Regions from separate parts of the Pseudomonas halotolerans genome, predicted to be linked through region 1. Evidence: predicted binding sites of a transcription regulator. Region 1 holds the regulator's gene; each other region holds the start of a gene.
The links. Region 1 encodes sigma-54, which starts transcription at its own class of promoters, with help from an activator protein. Its sites were predicted from a motif close to ANTGGCATNNANNTTGCTNT; they were not measured.
Positions count from the first base shown of each region.

Region 2: a site for sigma-54 is predicted at 1,162-1,181, ahead of glnA (type I glutamate--ammonia ligase). Genes of this name have one in related genera too.
Region 3: a site for sigma-54 is predicted at 3,616-3,635, ahead of glnK (P-II family nitrogen regulator). Genes of this name have one in related genera too.

Region 1 is NZ_JBCNTJ010000013.1:92,979-97,794, forward strand. Features, by position in the region: gene ptsN (PTS IIA-like nitrogen regulatory protein PtsN) at 1-254, opposite strand, end outside; gene hpf (ribosome hibernation-promoting factor, HPF/YfiA family) at 267-575, opposite strand; gene AAIS01_RS17870 (RNA polymerase factor sigma-54) at 652-2,145, opposite strand; gene lptB (LPS export ABC transporter ATP-binding protein) at 2,309-3,034, opposite strand; gene lptA (lipopolysaccharide transport periplasmic protein LptA) at 3,034-3,582, opposite strand; gene lptC (LPS export ABC transporter periplasmic protein LptC) at 3,569-4,141, opposite strand; gene AAIS01_RS17890 (KdsC family phosphatase) at 4,149-4,673, opposite strand; gene AAIS01_RS17895 (KpsF/GutQ family sugar-phosphate isomerase) at 4,673-4,816, opposite strand, start outside.
Region 2 is NZ_JBCNTJ010000006.1:290,377-295,192, reverse strand. Features, by position in the region: gene glnA (type I glutamate--ammonia ligase) at 1-1,067, opposite strand, end outside; gene thiI (tRNA uracil 4-sulfurtransferase ThiI) at 1,396-2,850, shown strand; gene typA (translational GTPase TypA) at 2,989-4,809, shown strand.
Region 3 is NZ_JBCNTJ010000007.1:52,774-57,589, reverse strand. Features, by position in the region: gene AAIS01_RS11655 (HAD family hydrolase) at 1-444, shown strand, start outside; gene sutA (transcriptional regulator SutA) at 654-977, opposite strand; gene AAIS01_RS11645 (secondary thiamine-phosphate synthase enzyme YjbQ) at 1,079-1,504, opposite strand; gene AAIS01_RS11640 (ammonium transporter) at 1,718-3,043, opposite strand; gene glnK (P-II family nitrogen regulator) at 3,077-3,415, opposite strand; gene AAIS01_RS11630 (accessory factor UbiK family protein) at 3,828-4,088, shown strand; gene AAIS01_RS11625 (YifB family Mg chelatase-like AAA ATPase) at 4,245-4,816, shown strand, end outside.

The sequences.
Region 1 (4,816 bases):
TCAAGGTGCAGCAGCGCACTGATCGGCGCTGTACAGGCCTTGAGGCGGCAATGAGGAATGGCGATACCGTTGCCAAAGCCGGTGGAGCCCAGTTTTTCACGGGCAAACAGGGCCTCGAAGACGTCCTGCATTTCCAGACCCGGGACCTCGCGGTGGATCAGGTTGGCAATTTGTTCGAGGGCTTTCTTTTTGCTGCCACCCGGCACGTTCACCTGGGAACGGCCGGGGGTCAGGATGGATTCTAGTCGGATCATGGATTAGGGGGGTTAACGACCGGTCGCGCCCTGGAGGAGGCTCTGGGTCTTTTCCTTATGCTTTTTGAGTTGGCGATCCAGCTTGTCGGTCAGCAGGTCGATGGCGGCATACATGTCTTCATGCGCAGCGTTGGCAACCACTTCTCCGCCGGGGATATGCAACGTGGCTTCGATTTTCTGCAGCAGCTTTTCGACGTTCATCGTGACTTGCACGTTGGTGATCTTGTCGAAATGCCTCTCCAATCGTTCGAGTTTTTCGCCGATGTATTCGCGCAGAGGTTCGGTCACTTCCAGTTGGTGTCCACTGATGTTGACTTGCATACAGCTTCTCCTTCGTTGCCAGTGCATAAAGCGGCAGGCAGAAATGCCTGCCACTGGAACGCTGTGGCGTGGCCTGTTACATCAACCGCTTGCGTTCGCTCGAAGGTGCGATCCCGAGGGATTCGCGGTATTTGGCGACGGTACGGCGGGCCACCTGAATGCCTTGTGCCTCCAGTAAACCAGCGATCTTGCTGTCACTCAACGGCTTTTTCTGATTTTCCGCAGCCACCAGTTTTTTGATGATCGCACGGATGGCTGTGGACGAGCATTCACCGCCTTCGGAGGTGCTGACGTGGCTGGAGAAAAAGTATTTCAGCTCATAGATGCCCCGGGGGGTATGCATGAATTTCTGGGTGGTCACCCGCGAAATGGTCGACTCGTGCATGCCCACTGCCTCGGCAATGTCGTGCAGGACCAACGGTTTCATCGCTTCGTCGCCGTACTCCAGGAAGCCGCGCTGATGTTCGACGATCTGGGTGGCTACTTTCATCAGGGTTTCGTTGCGGCTTTGCAGGCTCTTGATGAACCAGCGCGCTTCCTGCAACTGGTTGCGCATGAAGGTGTTGTCAGCACTGGTGTCGGCACGTTTTACGAAGCCGGCGTACTGGGCGTTGACCCGCAACTTGGGCATCGAATCCTGGTTCAGTTCCACCAGCCAGCGGTCGTTGTGCTTGCGCACGATGACGTCGGGAACCACGTATTCGGGTTCGGTGGACTCGATCTGCGAGCCCGGGCGCGGGTTGAGGCTCTGGACCAGTTCGATCACCTGGCGCAGTTCATCTTCCTTGAGCTTCATGCGACGCATCAACTGGCTGTAGTCGCGACCGCCCAGCAAGTCGATGTAATCGGTGACCAGGCGCTTGGCTTCGGCCAGCCAAGGTGTCTTGGCGGGCAACTGGCGCAGTTGCAGCAACAGGCACTCGCCCAGGTTGCGGGCGCCGATGCCGGCCGGTTCGAACTGCTGAATGCGGTGCAGGACGGCTTCGATCTCATCCAGCTCGATGTCCAGTTCCGGGTCGAAAGCTTCGAGAATTTCTTCGAGCGTCTCGTCCAGGTAGCCCTGATTGTTGATGCAGTCGATCAGGGTCACGGCAATCAGACGATCGGTGTCGGACATCGGTGCCAGGTTCAGTTGCCACAGCAAGTGGCTCTGCAGGCTTTCGCCGGTGGAGGTGCGGGTAGTGAAGTCCCACTCGTCGTCATCGCTGCTGGGCAGGCTGCTGGCGCTGGTCTGGTAGACGTCTTCCCAGGCTGTATCCACGGGCAGGTCGTTAGGGATGCGTTCATTCCATTCGCCATCCTCGAGGTTGTCCACCGTCGGGGCGGTTTCCTGGTAGGACGGTTCCGGGATTTCGGTGTTGGTCTTTTGCTCGACGTTATCGGCCAGCGGATCGGTGTTGTCGAAGTCGTCGCCTTCTTCCTGGCGTTCGAGCATCGGATTGGACTCCAGGGCCTCCTGGATTTCCTGTTGCAGGTCCAGGGTCGACAATTGGAGCAGGCGGATGGCCTGTTGCAGCTGCGGTGTCATCGTCAGCTGCTGGCCCATTCTCAAGACTAGCGATGGTTTCATGGCTGGGGCTTAACACCTTATTCGCCGGCGCACATGCGCCATCCACTACAGGGCGCCGAAGCGCCAAACTTAAGCAAATTATATGCCTGAAACTGAAGTGTTTGCCTAGGGCGCCGCGTAATAAAATTAGCGACGCCGGGGCGATTGACCAGACACTTTTCGCTTACAGGCGGAATTCATGGCCCAAATACACTTCCTTGACCAGTTCATTGGCCAGGATGGTCGCGGAGTCGCCTTCGGCGATCAACTGGCCGTCATTGACGATATAGGCGGTTTCACAGATATCCAGCGTCTCGCGTACGTTATGGTCGGTGATCAATACGCCGATGCCCTTGGCCTTGAGGTGGTGGATGATCTGCTTGATATCGCCCACCGAAATCGGGTCCACGCCGGCGAATGGTTCGTCCAGCAGGATGAATTTCGGTGCGGTGGCCAGGGCGCGAGCGATTTCCACGCGGCGCCGTTCGCCACCGGACAGACTCATGCCCAGGTTGTCGCGGATGTGGCTGATGTGGAATTCCTGCAGCAGGCTTTCCAACTCCTGGCGCCGGCCGGCCTTGTCGAGTTCCTTGCGGGTCTCGAGGATCGCCATGATGTTGTCGGCAACCGACAGTTTGCGGAAGATCGATGCTTCTTGCGGCAGATAGCCGATACCGGCCTTCGCCCGGCCATGCATTGGCTGGTGGCTGACATCCAGGTCGTCGATCAGGACGCGGCCCTGATCGGCCTGGACCAGGCCGACGATCATGTAGAAACAGGTGGTCTTGCCTGCACCGTTGGGGCCGAGCAGGCCGACGATCTGGCCGCTGTCGATGGACAGGCTGACATCACGCACGACTTGACGGCTCTTGTAGCTCTTGGCCAGGTGCTGAGCTTTCAGAGTTGCCATTACTGGGCCTTCTGCTCGTCGGTTTTCTTTTTCGGCTGGATGACCATGTCGATCCGTGGACGCTGCTCGGTGACCTTGCTGCCAGTGGCACGACCGGCGCTGGCCAGCTTTTTGTTCGTGTCGTAGACGATTTTCTCGCCCTGGGTGGTGTTGCCGTCCTTGTCGATGACCTTGGCGCGATCGATCAGCACGACGCGGTCTTTGGCGGCGTGGTACTGAATGGTGACCCCATAGCCTTGAACTGGCTTGGTGTCGCCGGCGGTTTGCATCTGTTCGAAGTAGGCCAGGTTGCCCACCGAGGTCACCACGTCGATATCGCCGGACTGGGTACGAGTGATGGTCACGGTATTGCCGGTGACCTTCATCGAGCCTTGGGTGATGATCACGTCACCCTTGTAGGTGGCCACACCGTTCTTGTCGTCCAGTTGGGCATCGTCGGCCTGGATGCGGATAGGCTGGTCGCGGTCGGTCGGGAGGGCCCAGGCGCTCGCGCTTCCCAGTGCTGCGCCCAGACTGAGCAAAATAGGGAGGGTTTTAGCGAGCTTCATACTGTCCTCTTACGTTCGATAGCAGGTGTATCCTGCTTTCCTTCAAATACGCTTTCATTCCCGTGCCGGTCGATACACCACCGGCGCCGTCGATTCTAACGGGTTGCTCGGTCTGCGCATATTCTCGCTGCGGGAAGACTGTCATACGACTGCTGGTAATGATGGTGGTGCGGTTTTTCTCATCGGTCCGGGCGATGCGTACGGAGTCAATCAACTCTACCTCGGTCCCGTCGGGATTGACTTCGGCGCGCTCGCTTTGCACGTGCCACGGAAACTCGGTGCCCCTGAAGATGTTCAGGTCTGGCTTGGTGACCAGTGTGATCTCGCTGGCCTTGAGGTGGTCGACCTTGTCGGACGTCATTTCATACTGCACTTTGCCATCGGGCAGGTATTGCAAGGTATGCGTGTTGGTCGCATACCAGTCGATATCATTTTCCTGGACCTTGACCGCGGGGCGGTCGAGAAAGCGTTCAGGGCTGATGTTCCAATAGCCCACCGCCGCGAAAATCGCTGCGATGCAACCGAACACCACGATGGTGCGAATTTTCTTGCTTAGCATAAATGGCTCACAGGTACGCGGCGTTGGCCGCTTCAAGACGGCCTTGGGCGCGCAAGATCAGTTCACAGAATTCACGGGCGGCGCCTTCGCCACCCCGTGCCGTGGTGATGCCGTGGGCGTGCTCACGCACGAAGCCGGCCGCGTTGGCCACCGCCATGCCCAGGCCGACCCGACGAATCACCGGCAGGTCCGGCAGGTCGTCACCGAGGTAGGCGACCTGTTCATAGCTTAGGTTGAGTTGGCCCAGAAGCTCGTCCAGCACCACCAGTTTATCTTCGCGTCCCTGATAAAGGTGGGGAATACCGAGGTTCTTTGCGCGCCGCTCGACCACCGGGGTCTTGCGGCCGCTGATGATGGCGGTCTGCACGCCGGCGGCCATCAGCATCTTGATGCCTTGGCCGTCGAGGGTGTTGAAGGTCTTGAATTCGCTGCCGTCTTCGAGGAAATAAAGACGGCCGTCAGTCAGAACACCATCGACGTCGAACACGGCGAGCTTGATGTTCTTGCCTCGCAGCAGCAGATCGGTAGTCATCACATTACTCCAGCGCGCAGCAGGTCGGAGAGGTTGAAGGCGCCGATCGGACGGTCCTCGCTGTCCACCACCACCAGTGCGTTGATTCTATGGTCTTCCATGATTTTCAAGGCTTCGGCGGCCAGCATGTCGGCGCGAGCGGT
Region 2 (4,816 bases), on a different contig from region 1:
ATACGGCGAGCCTTAGGGCTGTTGACGTAAGGAATACGGATCGAGGCGGAACGGTTGCGAGCCGAGTAGGCCAGCATCACTGGCGCTTCAAAGCCTGGTACCAGACGCTTGTAGGAGTTGGTCGACGGGTTGGTGAAGCCGTTCAGGGCCTTACCGTGCTTGATGATACCGCCGATGAAGTACAGGGCGGTGTCCGACAGGCCGGCATAACCTTCGCCTGCGAAAGTGTTCTTGCCGTCTTTGGAGATCGACATGTGCACGTGCATGCCCGAACCGTTGTCGCCGTACAGAGGCTTAGGCATGAAGGTCGCGGTGCGGCCGTAGGCGTCAGCAACGTTGTGTACGCAGTACTTCAGGGTCTGTACTTCGTCAGCCTTCTTGACCAGCGTGTTGAATTTCACGCCGATTTCGTTCTGGCCGGCAGTCGCCACTTCGTGGTGGTGAACTTCGACGGTCTGGCCCATCTCTTCCAGTGCGTTGCACATGGAGGTACGGATTTCGTGGTCGTGGTCGAACGGTGGAACCGGGAAGTAGCCGCCTTTGATGCTTGGACGGTGGCCTTTGTTGCCGCCTTCCACGTCCTGGTCGGACATCCACGAGCCTTGCTCGGAGAAGATCTTGAACATGGAGCCGGAGATGTCGGACTTGAACTTGACCGAGTCGAAGATGAAGAACTCAGGCTCAGGGCCGAAGAAAGCGGTGTCGCCGATACCGGTGGACTTCAGGTATTCCTCGGCGCGGTGGGCGATGGCGCGTGGGTCGCGGTCATAGCCTTGCATGGTCGACGGCTCGATGATGTCGCAGACCAGAATCAGGGTCGGCTCTTCGGTGAACGGGTCCAGGACAGCCGTTTCGTCGTCCGGCATCAGGATCATGTCGGAGGCTTCGATGCCTTTCCAGCCAGAAATGGAGGAGCCGTCGAACATCTTCCCGATTTCAAAGAATTCGTCGTCCAGCGCATCACGGGCCGGCATGGTCACGTGATGTTGAGTGCCTTTGGTGTCAGTGAAGCGCAGATCAATCCACTTGACGTCATGATCTTTGATGAGTTGAACCGACTTCGACATATGTCCTCCGGGTGGCTTCGGGCGGGTAATGGTGTGCCCTTAGATATGGGTGATGCCGGCGCGAATACTCTGCCAAGGCAACCTGCCTCACAAGGGAGCAATTTGCATGCCAGTGCCCCAGCATGGGTTTTTTGCACCAAATCCACGCTTTTAAAGCCTTGGAACCCAGATTGTCGAACAATTGCGCACTGCAATGTGGCGTGACTTGTGGGTCGTGACCTGTTTTGGTGCGCGGAAAATGGAGTGCAGATTAACTGGTTAAACCTTGAGCAATTTCCGCTATAATCCGCGCCCCCCTTTTTCGGCTGGCCGTTCGCGCGCTGTTTTCATGAAACTAATCGTAAAAGTCTTCCCCGAGATCACCATCAAGAGCCGCCCGGTACGGATGCGTTTCATCCGCCAGTTGGCCAAGAACATCCGTGCCGTGCTCCGCGATCTGGACCCGGCTGTGGTGGTGAACGGCGTGTGGGACAACCTCGAGCTGGAAACCCGCGTCAGCGAACCCAAGATCCTCAAGGAAATGACCGAGCGCCTGAGCTGCATGCCGGGCATCGCGCATTTCCTGCAGGTCGACGAATACCCGCTGGGGGATTTCGACGACATCCTCGCCAAGTGCAAGCTGCATTATGGCGATGCCCTGGCCGGCAAGATTTTCTCGGTGCGCTGCAAGCGCGCCGGCAAACACCCGTTCAGCTCGATGGACGTGGAGAGATACGTCGGCAGCCAGTTGCGCAAGCAGTGTGGCGCCGCCGGAATTTCATTGAAAGACCCGCAAATTGAAGTGCGCATCGAAATTCGCGACCAACGGTTGTTCGTGATCCACAGTCAGCACGACAGCATTGGCGGGTATCCGCTGGGTTCGCTGGAGCAGACCCTGGTGCTGATGTCCGGCGGTTTCGATTCCACGGTCGCGGCCTACCAGATCATGCGTCGCGGGCTGATGAGCCATTTCTGCTTCTTCAATCTCGGCGGGCGCGCCCATGAACTGGGCGTAATGGAAGTGGCGCACTTCATCTGGAAGAAGTATGGCAGCTCGCAACGCGTGTTATTTGTGAGCGTACCGTTCGAGGAAGTCCTGGGCGAGATTCTCGGCAAAGTCGATAACAGTCATATGGGCGTCATTTTGAAGCGTATGATGTTGCGTGCCGCGTCCAGCATCGCCGATCGGTTGCACATCGATGCGCTGGTCACCGGCGAGGCGATCTCCCAGGTGTCGAGCCAGACGCTGCCGAACCTGTCAGTGATCGACTGCGTGACCGAAAAACTGGTACTGCGCCCGCTGATCGCCAGCCACAAGCAGGACATCATCGACACGGCCAACGCGATCGGCACCGCCGATTTTGCCCGGCACATGCCGGAATACTGCGGGGTCATCTCGGTCAATCCGAAGACGGCGGCCAAGCGCGGGCGTGTGGAGCATGAAGAGAAAGAATTCGACATGGCGGTGCTCGAGCGTGCGCTCGAAAACGCCAGGCTGGTGCCAATCGATCGGGTGATCGACGAATTGGGCCAGGACATACAGATTGAAGAAGTCGGCGAAGCGCTGGCCGGTCAGATCATCATCGACATCCGTCACCCGGACGACGCTGAAGACGACCCGCTGAGTGTCGCCGGTATCGAGGTACAAACGATGCCGTTCTATGCAGTGAACGCGCGTTTCAAGGAACTGGACCCTACTCGCCAGTACCTGTTGTATTGCGACAAAGGCGTGATGAGTCGCCTGCATGCCCACCATTTGCTCAGTGAGGGGCATGCCAATGTGCGCGTTTATCGACCGAGCTAAGTGCCCGGGGCTGTTTGCCTGTGGCCTGCGTCACCGGCCCCCCGACGCCGCCGACAGGCTGTAACGGCTTTGTCGGACTCAACGTAAATCGCTGCCACGACCTGTCAGCACACCGAATCCTCTGATCGAGATACACAAGTGATCGAAAATCTACGCAACATCGCCATCATTGCTCACGTTGACCATGGTAAGACCACCCTGGTAGACAAACTCTTGCGTCAATCCGGCACCCTGGAGCGCAACGAGCTCAACGACGAGCGCGTGATGGACTCCAACGACCAGGAAAAAGAGCGCGGTATTACCATCCTGGCGAAAAACACCGCCATCAACTGGAATGGCTACCACATCAACATCGTGGACACCCCGGGCCACGCCGACTTCGGTGGTGAAGTAGAGCGCGTAATGTCGATGGTCGACTCCGTGCTGCTGCTGGTCGATGCCCAGGACGGCCCTATGCCGCAAACCCGTTTCGTGACCAAGAAGGCGTTCGAAGCCGGCCTGCGTCCGATCGTGGTCATCAACAAGGTTGACCGTCCAGGCGCGCGTCCGGACTGGGTTCTGGACCAGATTTTCGACCTGTTCGACAACCTCGGCGCCACCGAAGAACAGCTGGACTTCAAAGTCGTCTACGCCTCGGCCCTGAACGGTATTGCCGGTCTGGACCACACCAACATGGCCGAAGACATGACCCCGCTGTACCAGTCGATCGTCGACGACGTACCTGCGCCGAAAGTCGACCGTGACGGTCCGTTCCAGATGCAAATCTCGGCTCTGGACTACAACAGCTTCCTGGGTGTGATCGGTGTTGGCCGCATCGCCCGTGGCCGCATCAAGCCGAACACGCCGGTCGTGGCGATCGACGCCGATGGCAAGAAGCGCAACGGTCGTATCCTCAAGCTGATGGGTCACCACGGCCTGCACCGTATCGACGTTGAAGAAGCAGCTGCCGGCGACATCGTCTGCATCAGCGGCTTCGAGCAACTGTTCATCTCCGACACCCTGTGCGACCCACTGAACGTCGAAGCGATGAAGCCGTTGACCGTCGACGAGCCAACCGTTTCCATGACCTTCCAGGTCAACGACTCGCCATTCTGCGGTAAAGAAGGCAAGTTCGTGACCAGCCGTAACATCAAGGAGCGTCTGGACAAGGAGCTGCTCTACAACGTGGCACTGCGCGTTGAAGAAGGCGACTCGGCCGACAAGTTCAAGGTTTCCGGCCGTGGTGAGCTGCACCTCTCGGTTCTGATCGAAACCATGCGTCGCGAAGGCTTTGAAATGGGCGTAGGTCGTCCTGAAGTGATCATCCGTATGGTTGACGGCGTCAAGCACGAACCGTACGAAAACGTGACCATCGACCTGCCGGAAGAATCCCAGGGCGCGATCATGGAACAAATGGGCCTGCGCAAGGGCGACCTGACCAACATGGTTCCGGATGGCAAGGGCCGTGTGCGCCTTGAGTACAACATCCCGGCTCGTGGCCTGATCGGTTTCCGTAACGAGTTCCTGACCCTGACCTCCGGTGGCGGCATCCTGACTTCGATCTTCGATCGTTATGACGTGATGAAGTCCGGCGACATGTCCGGCCGTCAGAACGGTGTTCTGGTATCGGTTGCGACCGGCAAGGCACTGACCTACTCGCTGGAAACCCTGCAGGCGCGCGGCAAGCTGTTCGTCGAGCACGGCCAGGACATCTACGAAGGTCAAATCGTCGGCCTCAACAGCCGCGACAACGACCTGGGCGTGAACCCGACCAAAGGCAAGAAGCTCGACAACATGCGTGCTTCGGGCAAAGACGAAACCATCGCATTGGTTCCGCCGGTCAAGTTCACCCTGGAGCAAGCGCTGGAGTTCGTGCAGGAAGACGAACTGTGCGAAGTGACGCCTAAGTCGATTCGCCTGCGTAAGAAGATCCTTGGCGAAAGCGAGCGTACCCGCGCTGCCAAGAAAAGCGGTAACTGAGTTTCGA
Region 3 (4,816 bases), on a different contig from region 1:
TCGGAACTGGCGGACGAAGCGTTCGAAACGTTCCTGCACGCCCGTCATCAACTGGAAATCTTTCCCGAGGTACAGCCTACCCTGGAAATTCTGGCCAACCATTTCGCCCTCGGCGTGGTCACCAATGGCAACGCCGATGTACGTCGCCTGGGACTGGCGGATTATTTCAAGTTCGCCCTGTGCGCCGAGGACATCGGCATCGCCAAGCCTGACGCCAGGCTGTTCCACGAAGCCTTGCAACGCGGCGGCGCCACGGCGCAAACCGCCGTGCACATTGGCGATCATCCAGGTGACGACATCGCCGGCGCCCAACAGGCCGGCTTGCGGGCCATCTGGTTCAATCCGGCGGGTAAAGCCTGGGATGCCGAGCATGCACCGGATGCAGAGATTCGCAGCCTGACCGAGCTGCCGGGGTTGCTGGCGGGCTGGCATAGCCAATCCTGAGCCGCCTGTTTTGTGGCCACCAAAACTCAAATTGTGGGAGCGAGCCTGCTCGCGATAGCAATGGCACATCCAGCATCAATGTGACAGATGGATCGCTATCGCGAGCAGGCTCGCTCCCACAAGAACCGTGTCTGGCTTGGAAATAGAATCACGCCCATGAAAAAGCCCGCAGCGACGGCGGGCTTTTTCAGCAAGCAAGAAGCAGATGCTCAGATCGGGCGGCTGCCGTACTTGTTGTCCGGTTTCTTGGGCGGATCCGCAACAACGTTGGCCTCCACTTCCTGCACTTTACCGCCTCTGGCCAGGAACTCCTCCATGGCCTTGGCGAGCGCATCACGCTCCTTGTTCTTGGCCTCTACGCTCGGCAACTCGTCGACCGACACCGCCGCTTTGGCCTTGCCTTTGGCGGTTGGCGCCGGTACATCGGCCCCATCATCGTCGGCGACGTCTTCAGCCGCCGCTTCCAGGCCTTCTTCGGCCTCGTCTTCGTCACCGACTTCGAGGTCGTCGTTTTCCAGATCATCGTCGCTCATGTTCTACCTCATGACTTGCGAAAAGCAGATTAGTTATAGCCCAGCTTCGCCGTCTGTCGAAGGCTGCCAGAAAAAATTCAACATCCGCCGGCAATCAGCGGTTACGCCCCATCACCGTACAAAGTGGCGAGGACCTTACGAGCACCGCCATGATCACGGTGCTCGCCCAGATAAACACCTTGCCAGGTACCCAATGCCAACCGTCCCGCCGTGACCGGCAGACTCAGCTGACACCCCAGCACGCTGGCCTTGAAGTGCGCCGGGAGGTCGTCCAGGCCTTCGTCGTTGTGCTCATAATCGGCGGTTCCTTGTGGGATCAGCCGATTGAAAAATCGTTCGAAGTCTCGACGTACCGCCGGATCGGCGTTCTCGTTGATGGTCAACGAGGCCGAGGTATGCTGCAGCCACAGATGCAACAGACCGACACGACATGCCCGGAGTTCAGGCAGGCCGGCGAGCAACTCGTCCGTTACCAGATGAAAGCCCCGAGGCCTTGCCCGCAGGGTTATCAGCGTCTGTTGCCACATACAGATCTCCGCACGTTCGGCGCGCATTCTAGCGCGCTCTGGGAAAAAACAAAGGGCCTAATACGCCTGCTTTGGTGTAAGCCTATGGCCGTAGAAAAACCCATGTCGCGTCCATAACAAAAGACGTCGGAAAAACCGGCCCTTCCTGTGAGCAATGACAAATTCCAGACAAAAAAATGCCCGGCGAACCGGGCATTTTTTTATTGCGTGTGCTTACAGATTGTAGCCACGTTCGTTGTGCTGGGCCAGATCCAGGCCGACCGCCTCTTCTTCCTCGGAGACACGCAGGCCCATGACAGCGTCCAGGACCTTGAGGATGATGAAGGTGACGATCGCGGTGTAGATCACCGTGAAGCCTACACCCTTGAGCTGAATCCACACTTGCGCGCCGATATCGGTCACGGTGCCGAAGCCACCCAGGGCCGGCGCTGCGAACACACCGGTCAGGATCGCGCCCAGGATACCGCCGATGCCGTGCACGCCGAAGGCGTCCAGGGAGTCGTCATAGCCCATTTTGCGCTTGAGGGTCGTGGCGCAGAAGAAGCACACCACGCCCGCCGCCAAGCCGATGACCAGGGCGCCCATCGGGCCCACGGTGCCGGCAGCCGGCGTAATCGCAACCAGACCCGCCACCACACCCGAGGCAATGCCCAGTGCGCTTGGCTTACCGTGGGTGATCCACTCGGCGAACATCCAGCCCAACGCCGCAGCAGCGGTTGCAATCTGGGTCACCAGCATTGCCATACCGGCGGTGCCGTTGGCCGCGATGGCGGAACCGGCGTTGAAGCCGAACCAGCCTACCCACAGCATGGCCGCGCCCATCAAGGTGTAACCCAGGTTATGCGGCGCCATCGGCGTAGTCGGGAAGCCTTTGCGCTTGCCCAGTACCAGGCACGCCACCAGGCCAGCAATACCGGCATTGATATGCACCACGGTGCCGCCAGCGAAGTCCAGCACGCCCCAGTCCCACATCAGGCCGCCGTTGCCGGACCAGACCATGTGCGCAATCGGTGCATAAACCAGGGTGAACCACACGCCCATGAAGATCAGCATCGCGGAAAACTTCATCCGCTCGGCAAAGGCACCAACGATCAGGGCCGGAGTGATGATGGCGAACGTCATCTGGAAGGTGATGAACACCGCTTCAGGGAACAGGCCCGTCAGGCTAGCGGGGGTGAGGCCCGCCAGGAATGCCTTGTTCAGACCGCCGACGAACGAATTGAAGTTGACGACGCCCTGCTCCATTCCCGTGGTGTCGAACGCGATGCTGTAGCCATAAATGACCCACAGGATGCTGATCAGGCCGGTGATGGCAAAGCATTGCATCATCACCGACAGAATGTTTTTCGACCGAACCATACCGCCGTAGAACAGCGCCAGGCCGGGAATGGTCATGAACAGTACAAGAATGGTGGCAGTGAGCATCCAGGCTGTGTCGCCGGAGTTCAGGACTGGGGCTGCCGCTTCTTCTGCCATGGCCAGGCCAGGCGTTACGAAGGACAACAGGGCTCCTAGCCCTGCGAATTTACGCAGAGTCATATTGTTTTCTCCTGGGGCGTTGGGTTTGGCGGCTTAGATAGCGTCGGTATCGGTTTCGCCGGTACGGATGCGAATAGCCTGTTCCAGATTGACCACAAAGATCTTGCCGTCACCGATCTTGCCGGTGTTGGCGGCTTTGGTGATCGCTTCGATAACCCGGTCCAGATCCTTGTCGTCAATGGCGACATCGATCTTCACCTTGGGCAGGAAATCAACCACGTATTCCGCGCCGCGATACAGCTCGGTATGACCTTTCTGCCGACCGAAGCCTTTGACCTCAGTAACGGTAATGCCCTGCACGCCGATTTCGGACAGCGACTCGCGCACGTCGTCCAACTTGAACGGCTTGATGATGGCAGTGACTAGCTTCATGAAACTTTCTCCCGAATTGGTGGACTTGCCCCAGGAAAACAAACCCGACTCAAGTCTAAGCGCAGTGCCTGGCTTTGTAACGCATCGTCGGCCCAAGTTGCCCGACCGGTGCCAGCTAACCACTCTGACGAAGCTCCCCGCCTCGTCGGCTGCACTGCATTCGTCACAGCGACTGCATCAGTGCATGGGTCATCAGCCACTAAGCAGAAACCTTGCCATCTGTGCCCAAACCTTCTGATTTCAGCCTCTTATCCACTGTGCCGGCTTGCGCCGCACCCCGAACCGGAACATTACGCACAACAACAGTGCGACGATGCCCGGTCCAGTGCGCGAAAAGCGTGCACTCCTTGCTCGCCAATTGAATATAGACGCTGCGTGATACACTGCCCTCATCGTTTTCAGGACACCTGCCATGCTTGCGCCCAAAGACCTCCTCGACGCCCTGAGCGGCCATGCCTCCCGCCTTTTGAGCGGCGACACGCCACTGCCCAAAAGCGAAATAGAAAGCCAGTTCAAGGCACTGCTGCAAAGCGGCTTCAGCAAGCTGGACCTGGTGAGCCGGGAAGAATTCGACAGCCAGATGGTCGTACTGGCCCGGACCCGGGCGCGGTTGGAGAGTCTGGAGGCGAAGGTGGCGGAGTTGGAAGCCAAGCTTGGCGCTAACGCCGAGTAAGGCTTTTCGCCAACAGTGGATGCAGGCTGGCCTCAGCCACACCCCGCAACATCCTGCCAAAATTCCCTCATTCAAATTCCGCGCCCAGGATCTCCCCCACGACTAACCTTCAAGAGCCGCAGGACGCGGCCCCTTATTCACTCAAGGAACGATTGCATGTCGCTCGCCATTGTCCATAGCCGCGCCCAAGTGGGGGTGGAGGCTCCTGCCGTTACCGTTGAAGTCCATCTGGCCAATGGCTTGCCGTCGCTGACGATGGTCGGTTTGCCTGAAGCGGCAGTGAAGGAAAGCAAGGACAGGGTGCGCAGCGCGATCATCAATTCGGGCCTGAATTTCCCGGCGCGTCGCATCACGCTGAACCTGGCGCCAGCGGATCTGCCGAAGGACGGCGGGCGGTTCGACCTGGCGATTGCCCTGGGGATCCTGGCGGCCAGCGTACAAGTGCCGACCCTGATGCTGGACGATGTGGAATGCCTCGGCGAGCTGGCGTTGTCCGGCGCGGTGCGCCCGGTGCGCGGTGTGTTGCCCGCGGCGCTGGCCGCGCGCAAGGCCGGGCGTACACTGCTGGTGCCGCGGGCGAATGCCGAGGAAGCCTGCCTGGCGTCGGGGCTGAAGGTGATCGCCGTGGATCATTTGCTCGAAGCGGTGGCGCACTTCAACGGCCACACCCCTGTGCAGCCTTATGCTTCCAATGGATTGCTCTCGGCGAGCAAGCCCTATCCCGACCT